3 regions of the Nonomuraea sp. NPDC004580 genome follow, and region 2 is predicted to be linked to each of the others. Evidence: riboswitches for the same ligand, from Rfam matches in the RefSeq annotation. Region 2 holds a riboswitch; each other region holds the start of a gene.
What was found. Region 2 has a riboswitch for cobalamin ahead of ABZW11_RS18100 (hypothetical protein). Riboswitches for the same ligand answer to the same signal wherever they lie in the genome.
Positions count from the first base shown of each region.

Region 1: another riboswitch for cobalamin. It lies ahead of ABZW11_RS43505 (ABC transporter substrate-binding protein); the one in region 2 lies ahead of ABZW11_RS18100 (hypothetical protein).
Region 3: another riboswitch for cobalamin. It lies ahead of ABZW11_RS35940 (ribonucleoside-diphosphate reductase subunit alpha); the one in region 2 lies ahead of ABZW11_RS18100 (hypothetical protein).

Region 1 covers NZ_JBEXLH010000090.1:23,339-29,493, forward strand. Annotated here, with positions in the region: gene ABZW11_RS43480 (TIGR03621 family F420-dependent LLM class oxidoreductase) at 1-912, opposite strand; gene ABZW11_RS43485 (phytanoyl-CoA dioxygenase family protein) at 971-1,738, shown strand; gene ABZW11_RS43490 (phosphotriesterase-related protein) at 1,723-2,679, shown strand; gene ABZW11_RS43495 (cytochrome P450) at 2,676-3,896, shown strand; gene ABZW11_RS43500 (Gfo/Idh/MocA family oxidoreductase) at 3,946-4,809, shown strand; cobalamin riboswitch at 4,817-4,936, shown strand; gene ABZW11_RS43505 (ABC transporter substrate-binding protein) at 5,009-5,992, shown strand.
Region 2 covers NZ_JBEXLH010000015.1:37,948-44,102, reverse strand. Annotated here, with positions in the region: gene ABZW11_RS18110 (iron ABC transporter permease) at 1-459, shown strand, start outside; gene ABZW11_RS18105 (ABC transporter ATP-binding protein) at 465-1,235, shown strand; cobalamin riboswitch at 1,308-1,428, shown strand; gene ABZW11_RS18100 (hypothetical protein) at 1,469-1,834, shown strand; gene ABZW11_RS18095 (DUF998 domain-containing protein) at 1,954-2,628, shown strand; gene ABZW11_RS18090 (hypothetical protein) at 2,961-4,055, shown strand; gene ABZW11_RS18085 (histidine kinase) at 4,159-5,109, shown strand; gene ABZW11_RS18080 (response regulator transcription factor) at 5,142-5,768, shown strand; gene ABZW11_RS18075 (DUF6223 family protein) at 6,040-6,155, opposite strand, start outside.
Region 3 covers NZ_JBEXLH010000053.1:43,254-49,408, forward strand. Annotated here, with positions in the region: gene glmS (glutamine--fructose-6-phosphate transaminase (isomerizing)) at 1-392, shown strand, start outside; gene ABZW11_RS35930 (SAM-dependent methyltransferase) at 451-1,206, shown strand; gene ABZW11_RS35935 (tripartite tricarboxylate transporter substrate-binding protein) at 1,331-2,272, shown strand; cobalamin riboswitch at 2,277-2,482, shown strand; gene ABZW11_RS35940 (ribonucleoside-diphosphate reductase subunit alpha) at 2,588-4,759, shown strand; gene ABZW11_RS35945 (ribonucleotide-diphosphate reductase subunit beta) at 4,774-5,769, shown strand; gene ABZW11_RS35950 (mechanosensitive ion channel domain-containing protein) at 5,789-6,155, shown strand, end outside.

The DNA of each region.
Region 1 (6,155 bases), on a different contig from region 2:
TCAGGTGCCCGCCAGCTCCTCGGCGACGGGCTCGAAGGCGGGCAGATCGCGCTCGTGGTGCAGCACGAAGTAGGACAGGTCGTGCTCGTCCCGCCAGTGGCGGAGCTGGTCCGCGATGTCCTGCCGGGTGCCGAGCAGGAGGTGCGGGGTGCCCTCCAGCGGCGCGGTCCGCGCGGCGCTCCACGACGCATCGGCCTTGAGCTCGCCCACCGCCATCACGCTCGTGCCCAGCTCCAGGCGGGGGTAGCGGTCACCGGCCGCCTCCTTGACGACGGCCAGCCTGGCTTCGAGCGCGGCGGGGCCGCCGTCGCGTACGTCGGGGCCGCTCCCGTCGGGCAGCACCCGCAGGGTGAGGTTGACGACGTCGGCCTCCCGGGCGGCCAGGCGGATCATCCTCGCGCCGCCCGCGCCGATCACCAGCGGCGGGCGGGGCCGCTGCACGGGCTTGGGGCGCTGGTCGAGGCCGGTGACGCGGTAGTGCCGCCCGTCGAAGCTGAACGGGCCCTCGCCCCAGAGCCCCTTGAGCACGTGCAGCGCCTCGCGCAGCCGCTCGACCCGTACGCCGGGCGGCTCCAGCCGCAGCCCCGCGCCCGCGTAGTCGGCGGCCATCCAGCCGGTGCCGATCCCCACCTCAAGACGCCCGCCCGACAGCACGTCCAGCGTGGCGGCCTCCTTGGCGAGCACGGCGGGATGCCGGAAGTCGTTGGCGAACACCAGCGTGCCGACCCGCAGCCGCTCGGTGGCGCACGCGGCCGCCGTCAAGGCCGCGACCGGCGCGAACCTGTCGCCGGTGAGGTGGTCGGGCGCCAGCAGCACGTCGAACCCGGCGCCCTCCAGCCGCCTGGCCTTCTCCGCCCACGCGCGCCCCGACTCCGCCTGCCTGACCACCGCGCCGAACCTGAACCGCCGCATGGCCCCGAGTGTAGACACAGGTCTTACCAAGCGCTTGCTCTGGTGCGAGACTGTGTCCATGGAGATCCCGGTACGGGAGGCGACCGCCGCCGAGGCGGACTTCTTCGCCGCGCACGGCTGGGTCAGGCTGAGCCGGCTGATCGACCCCGCCACCGCCGCCGCACTGCGCGAGCGCGCCCTGGACCACCTGCGCGAGCGGTCCAGGGAGCACCGCGGCCCGGTGGACGTGGCGTTCGGGCAGTCCAGGGACGTCGCCGCGACCGACGAGGCGTTCGCCGCCCTGGCCCTGCACCCCCAGATGGGACGCAACGCCGTCCGGCTGCTGCACGGCGTGCGGGCCGTTCGCGTGCAGGTCACCAACCTGCTCGTCAAGGAGGCGGGCGAGCACGGCGCCACGGAGTTCCACCAGGACTTCCCCTGGATGCCGATGGACCGCTCGGCCATGCTCACCGTCTGGCTCGCCCTCGCCGACGTGCCCGCCGACATGGGGGCGCTGCGCTTCTACGCGGGCTCGCACCGCCACGGGCTGCTCGGCCGCAGCTTCACCCGCCCGGATGACGACCAGCTCACCCAGCACCCCTGGCTGAAGGAGCTGGAGCTGTCGCCGCCGCTCGACCTCATGGCCGGCGACGCGACCGTGCACCACGCGCTGACCGTGCACGGCGCGCCCGCCAACCGCCATGACCGCCCCCGCCTGTCCTTCACCGTCACCTACTTCGACGCCGACGCCCTCTACACCGGCCTGCCCTACGCCCAGACCGACGGGCTCGGCCTCCAGGTCAACCGGCCGTTCGAGCACGGGAGGTTCCCGTGCCTGAAACCGTGACGGGCCCGGTCGCCGAGCTCGGGGCGACGCTCATGCACGAGCACGTCTTCGGGCTCAGCCCCGAGATCCTGTGGAACTGGCCGGACATCCCCGAGGGCTGGGACCTGGAGACCCGCGCCCGCGAGGCCGCCGCCAAGCTCGACGCGCTCAAGGCGGCCGGCATCGACACCATCGTGGATCTGACCGTGGTCGGCCTCGGCAGGTACGTCCCCGCCGTCCAGCGGGTGGCCGAGCTGACCTCGGTCACCATCGTGGCCGCCACCGGGCTCTACACCTACGACGCGCTGCCGCCGTACTTCGGCAACCGCGGGCCGGGCTCGCTGTTCGGCGGGCCGGACCGGCTGGCCGAGTTCTTCGTCCGCGACCTCACCGAGGGCATCGGCCGCACCGGCGTCAAGGCGGCCATGCTCAAGTGCGCCTCCGACCGGCAGGGCATGACCGAGGGCTGCCGGCGGGTGTTCAGGGCGGTCGCCGAGGCCCACCTGGCCACCGGGGCGCCCATCACCACCCACTCGCACAGCGCCTCCAGGGGCGGGCTGGAGCAGCAGAAGCTGCTCGCCTCGCTGGGCGTGGACCTCGGCCGGGTGGTCATCGGCCACGCCGGCGACTCCACCGACCTCGCCTACCTGGAGGAACTGGTGGCGAACGGGTCCTACCTCGGCATGGACCGGTTCGGGATCGACACGATCCGCCCGTTCGACGACCGGGTGGCGGTCGTGGCCGCGATGTGCGAGCGCGGCCACGCCGGTCGCATGGTGCTCGGCCACGACTCCTACTGCTTCAACGACCGCTTCGACGACGCCGTCGTACGCCGCCGCCACCCCCGCTACCACCTGCTCCACATCTCCCAGGACGTGCTGCCCGCGCTGCGCGCCAGGGGCGTCACCGAGGAGCAGATCCACCAGATGCTCGTCGGCAACCCGCGGAGGATCTTCGGATGACCGAGCCGGCGACCCTGGGCGACTTCGACGTGAGCGCCGCCTGGCACGTGGCCGGCCCGTACCCGTTCCTGGCCAGGCTGCGCCGCGAGGCGCCGGTGTTCCGCAGCGCGCGGCTGGGGGCGTACGTGCTGACCAGGTACGCCGACGTGCGCGCCGCGTACGGCGACCCGCGCCGCTTCTCCTCCAAGGGCTCGCTGACGATCTCCCGCAGCCTCACCCAGGAGACCCGCGACAAGCTGGGCGAGCACGGCTCGTTCCTGTCGAGCTTCGTGGCCAACGTGGATCCGCCCGACCACACCAGGCTGCGCAGGTCGGTGTCGCGGGCGTTCACGCCGCGCGCGGTGGCCGCGCTGGAGCAGGAGTTCCGGCGGCTGAACGAGGACCTGCTCGACCGCCTCGCCCCGCGCGGCACCACCGGCCGCGCCGCCGACTTCGTCACCGAGATCGGGCACGAGCCGTCGGTCAAGCTGACCGCCCGCTTCATCGGCGTGCCCGAGGAGGACGAGGCGTTCGTGCAGGCGCACGTCAAGGACTGGTTCCAGCTCTTCCTGTCACCGCAGCCGCCACAGCGGCAGCTTGAGCTGGCCGCGAGCTTCCTCGACTACCTCGCGTACGTGGACCGCCTGGTGGCCGAGCGTGCCGCGCGCCCGCGCGGCGACTTCACGTCCCTGATGACCTCGCTCATCGGCGCCGAGCTGACCCACCGCGAGGTGGTCGAGCTGATCTCGACGATCCTGCTCGGCGGCAACGACACCGTGCCGAACCAGCTCGGCAACACCGTGCTGCGGCTGCTCAGGGAGGGCCGCTGGCCGGTGCCGGAGCCGCTGCTGGCGGGCGCGTCGGAGGAGTGCATGCGCATCGACGGGGCCTCGCTGGGCTCGTTCAGGTACGCGGCGGAGGACGTCGTCCTGCACGGCGTGACGATCCCGGCGGGCTCGCTCGTGCTGCTGTCCACAGACTCGGCAGGACACGACGAGAGCGTCTTCCCCGAGCCCGAGCGGTTCGTGATCGACCGGCCCAACGCGGCCGACCATCTCGTCTTCGGCTACGGCATCCACTTCTGCGTGGGCGCGGCGCTCGGCCGGCTGCAGCTGCGCACGGCGCTGGAGGTGCTCGGGCGGCGGCTGCCCGGCCTGCGGCTCGTGGCCGGGCAGGAGATCGCGTATCGCAGGTCGCTCGTGGGCCGCGGGCTGACCGCCCTGCTCGTGGAGTGGTGATCTTCTCCTCTATGGTGGGAAATATCCTGATTTCCTGAGGAGGACGTGCATGGAGCCGGTGGCGGTCGGACTGATCGGTGCGGGACCCTGGGCGCGCATGGCGCACGCGCCCATGCTGGCCGAGAGCCCGCACACGCGGCTGGCCGGCGTCTGGGCCCGCCGCCCCGAGGCCGCCGCCGAGCTGGGCGCGCCGGTGTTCGAGCGGGTCGAGGAGCTGTTCGAGCACTGCGAGGCCGTCGCGTTCTGTGTCCCGCCCGCCGTCCAGGCCGAGTACGCCGTCCGCGCCGCCCGCGCGGGCAAGGCGCTGCTGCTGGAGAAGCCGCTCGCCGACTCCCTCGACGCCGCCGAGCGCGTCGTGGACGCCGTCGCCGAGTCGGGCGTCGCGACCCAGATGGTCTTCACCATGCGCTACACCGCCGCCACTCGCGCCTTCCTGGCCCGCTGCGCCGAGGTCGAGCCGTTCGGCGGGCACGCCGCCAACATCTCCGGCGCGCTGCTCGGCGACCACCCCTTCGCCACCCCCTGGCGGCTGGAGCGGGGTGCCCTGCTCGACGTGGGACCGCACGTGATCGACGTGCTCGACGCCGCGCTCGGCCCCGTCACCGGCGTGCGCGCGCACGGCCACCCGCTGCGCTGGATCGGCCTGCTGCTGGAGCACGAGGGCGGCGCGGTCAGCGAGGCGTCGCTGAGCATGGCCGCGGGCGGCGACGTGCCGCCGTCCACCATCGCCGTGTACGGCCGCACCGGCAACGCCGTCCTGCCGCCCCGCGACGGGGACGACGACCACTTCGCCAGGGTCGCCGAGGAGTTCGCCGCCACCGTCCGCAAGGGCGGCGGCCACCCCTTGGACGCCGCACACGGGCTGCGCATCCAGCGGATCATCGCCGAGGCGGAGGCCCAACTCGCCCCTTGACGCGGCGGGCGTATGAGGGATTGATAGCGTTTGCCCGACGCGCAGAGCGCAGCGAAGTCCGGTGAAAGTCCGGCGCTGTCCCGCAACTGTCATAGCCAGGTCGCCTGCCTCCGCGCCGACGCACATCAACCCTCGTGGAAAAGGGTGATCCGTCACTACCAGCGGGTCTCTCGGTTCCAACAGTGTGAAAGGACTACTCGTGAGGCCCGTACGCACGGCCTTCGCGGGCGCGCTGCTGGGAACGCTCGTCCTGGCCGGTTGCGGCCAGACCGGCACCACAGCAGGCCCTGGCGCAGCCCCCACCTCAGCGTCCGCCGCCCCCTCGGCCCCCGTCCCCTCCGCCGCCGGCTTCCCCGTCACCGTCGAAGCGGCCAACGGCAAGGTCACCATCCCCAAGCGGCCCGAGCGCATCGTCTCGCTCTCTGCCACCCACACCGAGACCCTCTACGCCATCGGCGCGGGCTCCCAGGTCGTCGCCGTGGACGACCGCTCCAACCATCCGCCTGAGGCCCCCAAGACCGACCTGTCCGGCTTCAAGCCGAACGTCGAGGCCATCGTCGCCCAGGAGCCCGACCTCGTGATCCTTTCCGACGACCTCGACGACGTCGTCTCCGAGCTGGGCAAGGTGAACGTGCCCGTGCTCCACCAGCCCGCCGCCACCGGGCTGGACGAGGCGTACGAGGAGATCTCCGAGCTGGGCGCGGCCACCGGCCACCAGGACGAGGCCGACAAGGTCGTCACCGGCATGAAGACCGCCATCGACGACCTCGCCGCCAAGGCGCCCAAGGACACCAAGCTCACCTACTACCACGAGCTCGACCAGACCCCCTATGCCGTTACGTCCAAGACGTTCATCGGGCAGATCTACGGCCTGTTCGGGCTCACCAACATCGCCGACAAGGCGCCCGACGCGGCCGGCGGCTACCCCAAGCTGTCCGCCGAGTTCGTCGCCCAGGCCGACCCCGACCTGATCTTCCTCGCCGACGTCAAGTGCTGCCGGCAGAACAAGGACGCGCTGGCCGCCCGGCCCGGCTGGAAGAACCTGTCCGCCATCAAGAACGACCGGGTGACCGAGCTCGACGACGACATCGCCTCCCGGTGGGGTCCGCGCGTGGTCGACCTGGCCAGGAGCATCGGCGAGGCCGTCACCAAGGCCACGGCGAAGACCGACGGCACGGGCTGACGATGGCCAAACCCGCCGATCCCGCGCGGGCTGACGCGGCGGCACCGGCCGGGTCCGCGCGGACTGACGTGGCGGGGCGGGCCGGCCCCGCCCCGCCCCCCCCCCCCCCCGCCCGCGCCCCGCGCGGGCGGGCGGGGGGGAGAGCGCCCATAGGAAATCCACA
Region 2 (6,155 bases):
GGCAGCCTCGCCGAAGCGAGCTGGGCCGCGCTCGGACTGCCCGCCGCCGTCCTGGCCGCCACCATGATCGCCCTGCTCGCCCAGGCCAGACCGCTCAACACGTTGCTGCTCGGCGACGAGACCGCCGCCGGCCTCGGCATCTCCGCCGCCCGGCTGCGCCGCCACCTGTTCCTGCTCATCGCCCTGCTCACCGGTGTGATGGTCGCCCTCGCCGGCGGCATCGGCTTCATCGGCCTGATCATCCCGCACGCCGCACGGCTGCTCGTCGGCAGCGACCACCGCCGCCTGCTGCCCGTGGCCACCCTCGCCGGCGCCGCCTTCCTCGTTCTCGTCGACATCGCCGCCCGCACCGCCCTGCACCCCCAGGAACTGCCGGTCGGAGTCGTCACCAGCGTCATCGGCGCCCCGCTGTTCCTCTGGCTCGTGCAGGTCCGCGCCCGCGACACCACCGGACTGTGACCACCATGACCACCCTGACCCTGCAGGACGTGCACATCACCCTCGCCGGAGCCCCCATCGTCACCGGCGTCGACCTCACCGCCGCCTCCGGTCGCTTCGTCGGGATCATCGGCCCGAACGGCAGCGGCAAGAGCACCCTGCTGCGAGCCGTCTACCGCCACCTCCCTCTCACCCGGGGCAGCATCACCGTGGACGGCGAGGACCTGTGGCGACTCACCCCCCGGCGCGCCGCCCAACTGGTCGCCGCGCTACCGCAGGAGACCCGCTCCGATTTCGACGTCACGACCTGGGAGATGGCCGCCATGGGCCGCACCCCGCACAAACGCCCCTTCGCCTCCGACACCGCCGAGGACACCAAGATCGTCTCGGACGCCCTCGCCCACGCGGGCGTCGCCCACCTCGCGCATCGCCGCTACAGCACTTTGTCCGGTGGCGAGAAGCAGCGCGTGCTGCTCGCCCGCGCCCTCGCCCAGCAGGCACCTGTCCTGGTGCTCGACGAGCCGACCAACCACCTCGATGTCCGTCACCAGTTCGAGCTGCTCGACCTGGTCACCTCGACAGGAGTCACCGTCGTCGCCGCCCTGCACGACCTCAACCTGGCCGCCGCCTACTGCGATCATCTCTACGTCCTGGCCGAGGGGCGTGTCGTCACGGACGGCCCGCCGCCAGACGTTCTCACTCCGCGACTGGTCAGGGACGTGTTCGGCATCGACGCACACGTCACCTCAACCCCGGGCACCGACACTCCCCACCTCATCTTCCGCCCCGGCCGGTGATCGGAAGTTCCCTGGACTGCTGGGGGAGGGGCGCATATGAGACGATGCGGGACGAAGGAGACGGCGGAACGAGGAAGCCCGTGTGTATCCGGCGCGGTCCCGCCACTGTGCTCGGTGAGCGATCCCCTACGTAGGCCACTGCCCGGAAAGGGGTGGGAAGGCCAGGAGCCTCCTCCACCAGGTCCGTGGTGACCGGGCCGGTCGCGCAGTCCTCCGGTTTGAGGGAGGAGTTGATGCCGGCCTTGGCCGGCGCCTCGCGGCTGCGGCCCGCCTTGTCGTCGAAGGCGCCGTCCCAGCCCATCGACTTCTCGAGCCCGAGCGCCGGCATGATCTCGGTCACGTGCTGGTTCATGGTGACCGCCCTGAGCGGCGCCTGCCGATGGATGTCGGCCATGCGCTGGATGCTGGGCGGCTTCGGCGGCACCACCTGGGACCTGGTGCCGCCAGGCGAGCTGCGGATCGAGAGCATCGGCGTGACCGCCGGCGAGCCCGTGCCCCGCATCCGTGATCACTTCCATCACGTCCCGATACGCCTGGGGCGACACCGCGGGCGTCATTCCCAGCTCCCACTGCGACACCGTGGTCACCTCGATCGGTGACCCATCGGGCCGCACCCGAGTTGACACTCCCGGCGAATCAGCCGTTCGGCAGATACCGCAGCACCTCCCGGGACGGAAGGATCGCTGTATGAAAGGACTTGGGACCTCAGGGAGGTGTGATGGCTGATGAGAAGGCGTCTGCTCGGACGCGTCGATTCTGGGACGGCCGGACCTCGAGCGGGATGTACCGGTCTGTGGCAGCCGGGGTCATCTGGCTGTCGTGCCTGCAGGTGTTTGTGGTGGACTTCGTTGTGCAAGCTGAGTGGGTGGCGCTGTACCCGGTCTCGGAGGGTTACCTCAGCGACTTGGGCAACACTGCGTGCGGACCCACCGCCTGTTCACCCCGGCACGCGCTGATGAACGGGTCCTTCCTCGTCCTCGGCCTGCTACTGGTCGCGGGTCTGCTCCTCGCCTCGGCCGCGCGGGGCGGGCGCGCGGGACGGGCGATGGTGGCGCTGGCCGGCCTCGGCTGGATCCTGGTCGGCTTGGCGCCAGAGAACGAGAACATGCTGCTCCATCTGGTAGGTGCGTTACTGATCTTCGTGTGCGGCAACGTCGGCATGATCGTGTACGGCCTGCGCCTGCGCGCCTTGGACCACCGCTTCGAAAGCGTGTGGAGCCTGTTCGCCGGAGCGGTCGGGGTGGCGGCGACGGCGCTCTTCCTCAGCGGTCAGTTCCTCGGACTCGGGCTGGGCGGCATGGAACGGCTGGCTGTATATGCGATCGTGGTCTGGGCTGCGGTGCTCGGTGTCACAACAGTGGTCTCCCGTCAGCCGACCGCAACACTTCGGTAGCGGCTGGTCCTCGCCGCGCCGGATGGGCGCGGTCGGCGGCTGACGTTCCTCCTAGTTTCGGGCGCGTACAGGACACCATGTTCTCCGTCCACGAGAATGCACCTGGGACTCCCGGCAGGGCGCCCCGTGGTGCGCCGCCGGGCTGCGTGAACCTCCCGGCAGGTCCGGGTACGGGTCCGCTGGTAGCACGTTGCCGGAAGGCAGCTTTCCCCGTTCGCGGTCGTCCGTCGTGACCTGCCTCTGTCTTTTCGCGGAGCGGAGGCGTCAACGGCAGGAGAAGATCTGCCGTTTGGCGGATAGGCGTGGCGTTGGGCAGGTTCGAGGCTTGAGCCATGAAGAATCTCATGGCGCGTTGGCCCCATTGGGCGGGGTACGCTGCGGCCGGTTGGTCGCTCGGTTACGGGGCGCTCGGGCTGTTCTGGGCGCTCGGAGGCGGAGTATTTCCCTTCGGCAGAAGCGACCCCGACTGGGAGCCTGGCCTGTCAGTGCTCGGGGAAGCGACCCGGGAGGCGGCGGCGCCGCTGATCGCGGTGCTCGGCGTGCTGGGGGCGGTCGCCGGGCTGGCTATCGCGAGAGGGGTACGGCGGGGGCGGGCCGTGCTGCTCGGGTTCGCCTGGCTGGTGGCGGTCACGCTGACCGTGGTGGTCACCGACAACCGGGTCTTGATGCTGGTGGCGTACACGCCGCTGCTGGCGGTGTTCGCCTTCACCGGGGTACCGGGCGGGCAGCCGATGTCGGAGCTGGTGCCGTGGTCACGGATCAACCTGTTCATCGTCCTGGTGGGCGGGCTGCTGTGGGCGCTGGCAGCCTTGGCGTACCAGCGGCGCACGGCGAGCGCGTGCGTTCGGTGCGGGCGGGGCGAACATGGTCCGGCGCGCTGGGCCACGCCCGAGGCAGCCCGGCGCTGGGGGACATGGGCGGTGGCGGTCGCCGCCTCCATCCCCGCGCTGTACGACGCCAGCCGCTTCGCTTGGGCCGCGGGCATCCCCCTGGGGGTCACCGAAGAGTTCTGGCGGTGGCTGGATGAGTCGGGGCTGCGCTGGGGCGGACTGTTCCTCAGCGTGATGGGCCTGGGAGGTGCGGTCCTCACGCTCGGGCTCATCCAGCGCTGGGGCGAGGTCTACCCGCGGTGGATCTGGTTCAAGGCGGGCAAGCCGGTGCCACCGATGCTGGCTGTCATTCCGGCGTCGATCGTGTCCGTGATCGTGTTTTCGGGCGGGCTTTCCTTCTGGCGGCTGCACATGGTCCACGGAGTGCTCGATGACTGGGACATGTGGGCGATCTGGGCGCCGTCGCTGGTGTGGCCGCTGTGGGCGGCTGCGCTGGCCGCCGCCACCCTGGCGTACTATGTCCGCCGCCGCGGTACCTGCCATGCGTGTGAGCGCGGGCGGCGCCGGGAGGTAGAGCTTGAAGCCGGACGTGGTTAGGCTCTCGGTTGTGCAGCCGGAACGTCGAGCGGAGGACCGGTACGGGCACGGGTCGCGACGTCGGTTCCGCGCCACCGTGCCCCGTCCGCTCCGCGTTGCCTGGGTGGCGGGGGCCGCCGGGGCAGCCTCGCTGATCGGCACGCTGGCGCATCCTCTGACCGGAACTGTCGGCCACAACGCCCTGTGGTTGGCGACCGAGGTGTCGGCGCTGCTGGGTCTGACCGCCGTCACCATCCGGCGCTCCCCCAGACGGCAGGCGACCCTTTCAGCGGGGTTGAGCGGCGCGGCGGTAACACTCATTCTGCTGCGCGCCGTGTGGCAAGGGCCGCCCGAGCTGGTGTTCGGTGCGTGCGCGGGATGGGCGCTCGGCGCCATGGCGGCTGTGGGACTCGGGCTCTACCTGCGCAGGCTGGACGACAATCGGCGGCGCTCGGTGGAAGAGGCTACCCGGGCACAGCGGCTGGGGCTGGCCCGCGACCTGCACGACTTCGTCGCCCACGATGTCAATGGCATGCTGGTGCAGGCGCAGGCCGCCCAGGCGGTCGCGGGCGCGCTGCCGGACCCGGTCGCCGAGGCGTTGCGACGTATCGAGGACGCCGGGCAGCGCGCGCTGGCCTCACTTGACCGTGCCGTGCACGCGCTGAACGAGCCCGGGCCGGGGATCGAGGGGTTAGAACGGCTGGCCGACGCGTTCTCGCCCGACGTACGGGTGAAGCTGGCCGTCGAGCCCGGCCTGGAGCTGGGGCAGGAAGCCTCGACGCTGGCCTACCGTGTGGCGACCGAGGCGCTGAATAACGTGCGGCGGCACGCGCCGCGCGCCACCACCGTGGAGGTGGAGATCTGTACAGAAGGGGATGTCCTGCGCGTGCGGGTGGAGGACGACGGCGGCGGTAGCTCGCAGAGCACCAGGATCGGCGGGTCCGGGCTCGCCGGCCTGGCCCACTTGCTGGCGGCACGCGGGGGAACGCTGGCGGCGGGCCCGCACAGGCGTGGCTGGCAGGTCATCGCGGCGATCCCCGCATGGCGACTCGTGCGCGGGCCTGGCACATCATGACACCTCTTAAGGACGAACGTGACGGGCACCGGATGACTACGCGGATTCTCATCGCCGACGATCAGGAGGACGTGCGGATCGGGTTCCGGCTGATCCTGGACGCACAACCGGACATGACCGTGGTCGGCGCCGCCGCCGACGGTGCGCGGGCGGTCGAGTTGGCCCGCCGCCTGCGCCCCGATGTGCTGCTCGCCGATGTACGCATGCCGGGCCTGGACGGGCTGGAGGTCACCAGGCAGCTCGCCGCCGAGACTCGGGTGATCATCGTAACCACCTTCGACCTGGACGAGTACGTCCACACCGCGCTGCGCGAGGGCGCCTGCGGCTTCCTGCTCAAACGCTCAGGCCCCACCCTGCTGGTGGAGGCGGTCCGCGCGGCGATGGCGGGCGACACCTTGATCAGCCCTCAAGTGACGGTGCGGCTGTTGCGCAGCCTGACTCACCGGCCCTCGACTTCGCTGGAGGATCCGCTCACTGCGCGGGAGTTGGAGATTGCCCGCCTGGTGGCGCGGGGACACACCAACGCCCACATCGCAGCTGACCTCACCATCAGTTCAGGAACTGTCAAAACGCACATCGCGCACATCCAGCGCAAGGTGGGCGCCGCCAACCGAGTAGGGATCGCGGCCTGGGCCTGGAGCAGCGGCCAGGTGACCTGACCGCAGAACCGGTCAGCTCCGCGATGAGTTCTGTCGGTGACTCATTCGTTGATGAAGCGGTCGTCGCAGTAGGTAGCCGAAGTCGGTCTCAATGATCTACCGGTTGCATGACCCGCTTCGCCGAGCGACCAGCGAGCAACCAGCCATGATCAATAACGAGATCCGAGGCTGGCGAGAACCGAGAAACCCCAGGTCGAACGCGGTATTGGTGAGTAGGGCGGGTGGGACTTGACCCCACCACCCACCGGACATCCGGGGTCCAGTTGGCGGGTCAGGTGGTCCGGCGGGAGCGGAGCAGAGCCAGGGTGCCGAGGACGAGGGCGATCAGGGCCATCGCCAGGTCCACGTAGCCGCCGACGATGCCGTACCCCGTGCCAGGACCGCCTT
Region 3 (6,155 bases), on a different contig from region 2:
CGGTGGCCCGCGAGGGCGCGCAGAAGCTCAAGGAGATCTCGTACGTGCACGCCGAGGCGTACCCGGCCAGCGAGCTCAAGCACGGGCCGCTCGCGCTGATCGGCCCCGACATGCCGACGGTCGCGATCGTCCCCGACGACGAGCTGCTCGACAAGAACCTCACCACGCTCGGTGAGATCCGCGCCCGCGGCGGTCAGGTGCTCATGGTCGGCCACCGCGAGCCTGACGCCAAGCTGGCCGACGACGTGATCGTGATCCCGAAGAACGAGATCGAGCTCGACCCGATCCTGCTGACGATCCCGCTGCAGCTCCTGGCCTACTACGCGGCCGTGGCGCTGGGCCGCGACGTCGACAAGCCACGCAATCTCGCCAAGAGCGTTACGGTTGAGTAGCTAATCCAAATTTGCCCAGACTATCGTTATCTCGGCGCGGACGGCATAAATTCAAAGGGTGCGGCAGTTCGACCATCGCAGGCCCCATCCCGCACGCATGTATGACTACATGCTCGGCGGGAAGGACAACTTCGCGGTCGATCGCCAGGCCCTCGATCAGCTCGCCGAGCTGATCCCGGAGGCGGTCCCGCTGGCCCGCGCGAACCGGGCCTTCCTTCAGCGTGCCGTACGCTATGTCGCCCGCGCCGGGGTCGATCAGTTCCTCGACCTCGGCAGTGGCCTGCCCACGCAGGGCAGCGCGCACGAGGTGGCCCCGGACGCCAAGGTCGTCTACGTCGACAGCGATCCGGTGGTGGGGGCGCACGCGGCGGTCCTGCTCAGGCGCACTCCCGGCCGGGCCAGGTTCGCCCAGGCGGACCTGCTCGACACCGAGAACGTGCTGGCCGGCGCGGGGGAGTTCCTCGACTTCGAGCGGCCGGTCGGCGTGCTGCTGGTGTCGATCCTGCACTTCCTGCCCGACTCCGACGACCCGCAGGGTGCGGTGGCGGCGCTGCGCGAGCGGCTGGCGCCGGGAAGTTTCCTGGTCATCTCGCACGCCACGACCTCCCGCGGCGAGGACGACGAGCCGCCGCCGGGCCGCGCGGGCAGCGGGACGGATCGCTCGCCGGCGCGCATCAGGGCGTTCTTCGGGGACTTCCCGATGGAACCGCCGGGGCTGGTGCAGGCGACGGACTGGCGGCCGGACCGGCCCAAGCTGGTGGGTGACTGGTCGCTCCCTTCGTCCCTTATGGCCGGAGTCGCCCGTAAAGCTTAATAAGCCCGAAAATCAAGAAAAAGCGCAACATATATCGATTTTGAATAGCGACCATGACCCCGGTGTATAGCCTGCCGTAATGGGTTAATAACCTAGAGTAATGGGGGGTTCGGGGGAGAAGCATATGCGCCGGCGGCGCTTTCTGGCCTGCGGGCTGGGAGTGGCCGCCGCCATCGCGGGCTGCGGCACGGAGCGGGCCGGCGGGCACGTGCCGATCACCGGGTTCACCCTCAAGCCGGACGGGCGGCGCTGGGAGCGGGTCGGGCAGGCGTTCGCGGGAGCGGCCCTCGCCGTCGGGTACGAGCCGGGCGGCGGCGTCGACCTGGCCCTGAGCGGCCTGCCCGCGCTGGCCGCGGCGGAGCTGAACAACGGCCAGAGCATCATCGACACCGCCACCCCGCTCGCCAGGCTCAGCGGGGAGGCGCTGGTCGTGGTCGTCCCCGACGCCTCTCCGCTGAAGGACTTCGGCGACTTCGGCGCCAGACTGCTGGCCGATCCAGGCCACACGATGCTGGCGGGCGGGTCGCAGGGCGAGCCCGACCACCTGCTGTTCGGCCTGATCGCGCGGGCGCTCGGCGCCGACACCCGGCAGGTCGACTACACCGGCTACCCCAGCGGCCCCGAGGCCGTGGCCGCGCTGCTGTCCGGCAGGGCCGTGGCCGCCGCAGGGCCGCTGTCCGACTGGCGGCCCGGGCTCAAGCGCGGGCGGATCAGGCCGCTCGCGGTCTCCTCGGCCGTCCGCGTGCCGGAGCTGGACGCGCCGACCCTGCTGGAGTGCGGCGTGCGGGTCGACTTCGCCGAGTGGGTGGGCGCGTTCGGGCCCGAGGACATGGACGGGGAGAGCCGCGAGGCGGCCGTGCGCCTGTGCGAGGAGGTGCTCGGCTCCGCCGCGTGGGAGGCCGCCTGCCGGGCCGCGGGCTGGCTGCCGATCCCGCTCACGGGCGACGACTTCGCCCACTGGCTGGACACCGAGCTGGCCCGCACCCGCGCCGTGCTGCGGGATCTCGGCATGGTCGACACGACCAAAGCCACAACATGCTGGGGTAGTTGCGGGAACGGCCACTAGATGTAGGATCTCGGTCGTCGCTGGTTCGCCTCCTCGGGGGCGGAGCAAAAGGGAACCCGGTGCGATTCCGGGGCTGCCCCGCAGCGGTGAGCGGGAACGACCGCCGTCATAGAGCACTGGAGAGATCCGGGAAGCGACGGCCAGTAGGAGCTCCACGGAGGTGGAGCGGGCCCGCGAGCCCGAAGACCTGCCAGCGGTGTGCAGTGTTCATGGCCTCGAGGGCGGGTCTGGCACACGCGGTCCGGCGCGCCCCGCGCCGCGCTCCGCCGTGCTCTCGCCTGCCCTCATGGGGAAGCTCGCGAGGAGAGAGAGCACGTGACCCAGATCGTTGAGGTTGACCGCCGCCTGGCCATCGAGGAGGCCGCCGCCCGGGTGATCGCCGATCCGGCCAACTCCCGGGTCGCCGCCCGGCTGCTGGCCGAGGAGATCGCCGACGAGGCGGCCGGGCACGGCGTGCGGACGTTCTCCGAGTCGATCGCCGCCACCCACGCGGCCGGGCTCGTCCAGGACCGCCTCGCCGCGTTCGTCGCCGCGCACGCCGCCGAGCTGGACGCGCTGGTCTCGGACGCGGCGGACGACCGCTTCGAGTACTTCGGGCTGCGCACGGTCTATGACCGCTACCTGCTGCGCCACCCCGAGACGCGCGCCGTGCTGGAGCGGCCCCAGCACTTCTTCCTGCGGGTGGCCTGCGGGCTGTCGGAGACCGTGGCCGAGGCGGCCGAGCTGTACGCGCTCATGTCCACGCTGTCGTACCTGCCCAGCTCGCCCACGCTGTTCAACTCCGGCTCGCGCCGCCCGCAGCTGTCGTCCTGCTTCCTGCTCGACTCGCCCCGCGACGAGCTGGAGGCCATCTACGACCGCTACGGCCAGGTGGCGCGGCTGTCGAAGTACGCCGGCGGCATCGGGATCGCGTGGACCAGGGTGCGTTCGCGGGGCTCGCTGATCAGGGGCACCAACGGCCACTCCAACGGCATCGTGCCGTGGCTGCGCACGCTCGACTCCTCGGTGGCCGCGGTCAACCAGGGTGGGCGGCGCAAGGGCGCGGCCTGCGTCTACCTGGAGACCTGGCACGCCGACATCGAGGAGTTCCTGGAGCTGCGTGACAACACCGGTGAGGACGCCCGCCGCACCCACAACCTCAACCTGGCCAACTGGGTGCCCGACGAGTTCATGCGCCGGGTGGAGGCGGACGAGATGTGGTCGCTGTTCGACCCGAAGGAGGTGCCCGACCTCACCGACCTGTACGGATCGGCGTTCGAGGCGAGATATCGCGCTTACGAGGCCGCCGGGCGATATGTCCGGCAGATTCCGGCCCGCACCCTGTACGGCCGCATGATGCGCACCCTCGCCCAGACCGGCAACGGCTGGATGACGTTCAAGGACGCCGCCAACCGCACCTCCAACCAGACCGCCCGCCCCGAGAACGTCATCCACCTGTCCAACCTGTGCACCGAGATCCTGGAGGTCACCAGCGACGCCGAGACCGCGGTGTGCAACCTCGGCTCGGTCAACCTGGCCGCCCACCTCGCGGGCGGTGACATGAGCGGGGATCTGGACTGGGAGCGGCTGCGCCGCACCGTGCGGACCGCCGTGCGCTTCCTCGACCGCACCATCGACCTCGGCTTCTACCCGACGCCGCAGGCCGAGGCGGCCAACAAGCGGTGGCGGCCGATCGGGCTCGGCGTGATGGGCCTGGCCGACGTGTTCTTCACGCTGCGGCTGCCGTTCGACTCGCCGAAGGCGCTGGAGCTGTCCACCCGGATCGCCGAGGAGATCGCGCTGGCCGCGTACGACACCTCGGCCGACCTCGCGGCCGAGCGCGGCAGGCACCCGTCGTACGACGAGACCAGGGCGGCCGGGGGAGTGCTGCACCCCGACCACTACGGCGCCGCCACCGGACCACGCTGGGACGCGCTGCGCGCGAAGATCGCCACGACCGGCCTGCGCAACTCGCTCATGGTCGCCATCGCCCCGACCGCCACCATCGCCTCGATCGCCGGCTGCTACGAGTGCATCGAGCCGCAGGTGTCCAACGTGTTCAAGCGCGAGACCCTGTCGGGCGAGTTCCTTCAGGTCAACCGCTACCTGGTGGCCGATCTGCAGGCGCGCGGGCTGTGGACGGCGGCGCTGCGCGACGACCTCAAGCGGGCCGACGGCTCGGTGCAGCAGGTGCCGGGCGTGCCCGACGACCTCAAGCTGCTCTACCGCACGGCCTGGGAGCTGCCGCAGAAGGCGCTCATCGACCTGGCCGCCGCGCGGCAGCCGTACATCGACCAGTCGCAGTCGCTCAACCTGTTCATGGCCAGCCCGACCATCGGCAAGCTCTCCTCGATGTACGCCTACGCCTGGAAGAAGGGCCTGAAGACCACCTATTACCTGCGCTCGCGGCCCGCGACGCGCATCGCGCAGACCACGGTCGCCGCGCCTGCGGCGCAGGCGGTGGCCTGCTCGCTGGAGAACCCGGAAACCTGCGAAGCCTGCCAGTAAGGAGCCCCCTCGACATGCTGCTCGACCCCGGCATGGACCTCACCCTGCGGCCCATGCGCTACCCCGACTTCTACGAGCGCTACCGCGCCGCGATCCGCAACACCTGGACGGTCGAGGAGGTGGAGCTGCACTCCGACCTCGCCGACCTGGCGAGGATGACGCCGCAGGAGCGGCACCTCATCAACCGGCTGGTCGCCTTCTTCGCCACCGGCGACTCGATCGTGGCCAACAACCTCGTGCTCAACCTCTACCAGCACGTCAACGCCCCCGAGGCGCGCCTGTACCTGAGCAGGCAGCTCTTCGAGGAGGCCGTGCACGTGCAGTTCTACCTGACGCTGCTCGACACCTACCTGCCCGACCCCGATGAGCGGGTCAAGGCGTTCGCCGCGATCGAGCACATCCCGTCGATCCGCGACAAGGCGGAGTTCTGCTTCAAGTGGATCGACTCGATCGGCGGGATGCAGCGGCTGGAGACGGCCGCCGAGCGCCGCCAGTTCCTGCTGAACCTCATCTGCTTCGCCGCGTGCATCGAGGGCCTGTTCTTCTACGGCGCCTTCGCCTACGTCTACTGGTTCCGCTCGCGCGGGCTGCTCGGCGGTCTCGCCACCGGGACGAACTGGGTGTTCAGGGACGAGTCCATGCACATGGAGTTCGCCTTCAGCGTGGTGGACACCGTACGGGCCGAGGAGCCCGAGCTGTTCGACGACGAGCTGGGCAAGCAGGTCACCGAGATGCTGGAGGAGGCCGTGGCCGCCGAGCTGGCCTTCGCCGCCGACCTGTGCGGCGACGGCATGCCGGGCATGAGCGTGGGCCAGATGCGCCAATATCTTGAGTACGTCGCCGACCAGCGGCTCGCCCGGCTCGGCCTGCCCCGCAGGTACGGCTCGGCCAACCCCTTCGCGTTCATGGAGCTGCAGGACGTGCAGGAGCTGGCCAACTTTTTCGAACGGCGTGTCTCTGCGTACCAGGTGGCGGTTGAGGGCAATGTGAGCTTTGACGAGACGTTCTAAGACATAGGGGGCAACAAACGTGCAGTCTCCAGCGGACTGGCCGATCCTTTTGATCTCGGTGGTCGGCTCGATCCTCCTGGTGGAAGTGGCCCGGCGCCTGCTCAACAGAGCCGGCCGCAAGTGGGCACTGGCCCAGCACCTCGTGGAGCACTGCACGTGGCCCGCCTTCCTGACGGCCGCGATCGTCGCGTTCAACCTCGTGTTCGGGCCCGGCATGTTCGGCGACTCGCCCTCCGAGCGGGCCCTCGGCGCGACCGTGCAGCAGGCGCTCGGCCTCGTCACCATCGCCGTGGTCACCTGGCTCATCGTGCAGGCCGCGTACGCGCTGACCGACGTCATCCTCGACCGGCTCGTGCAGGTCGAGGGCGAGCGCAACCGGCGGGCCC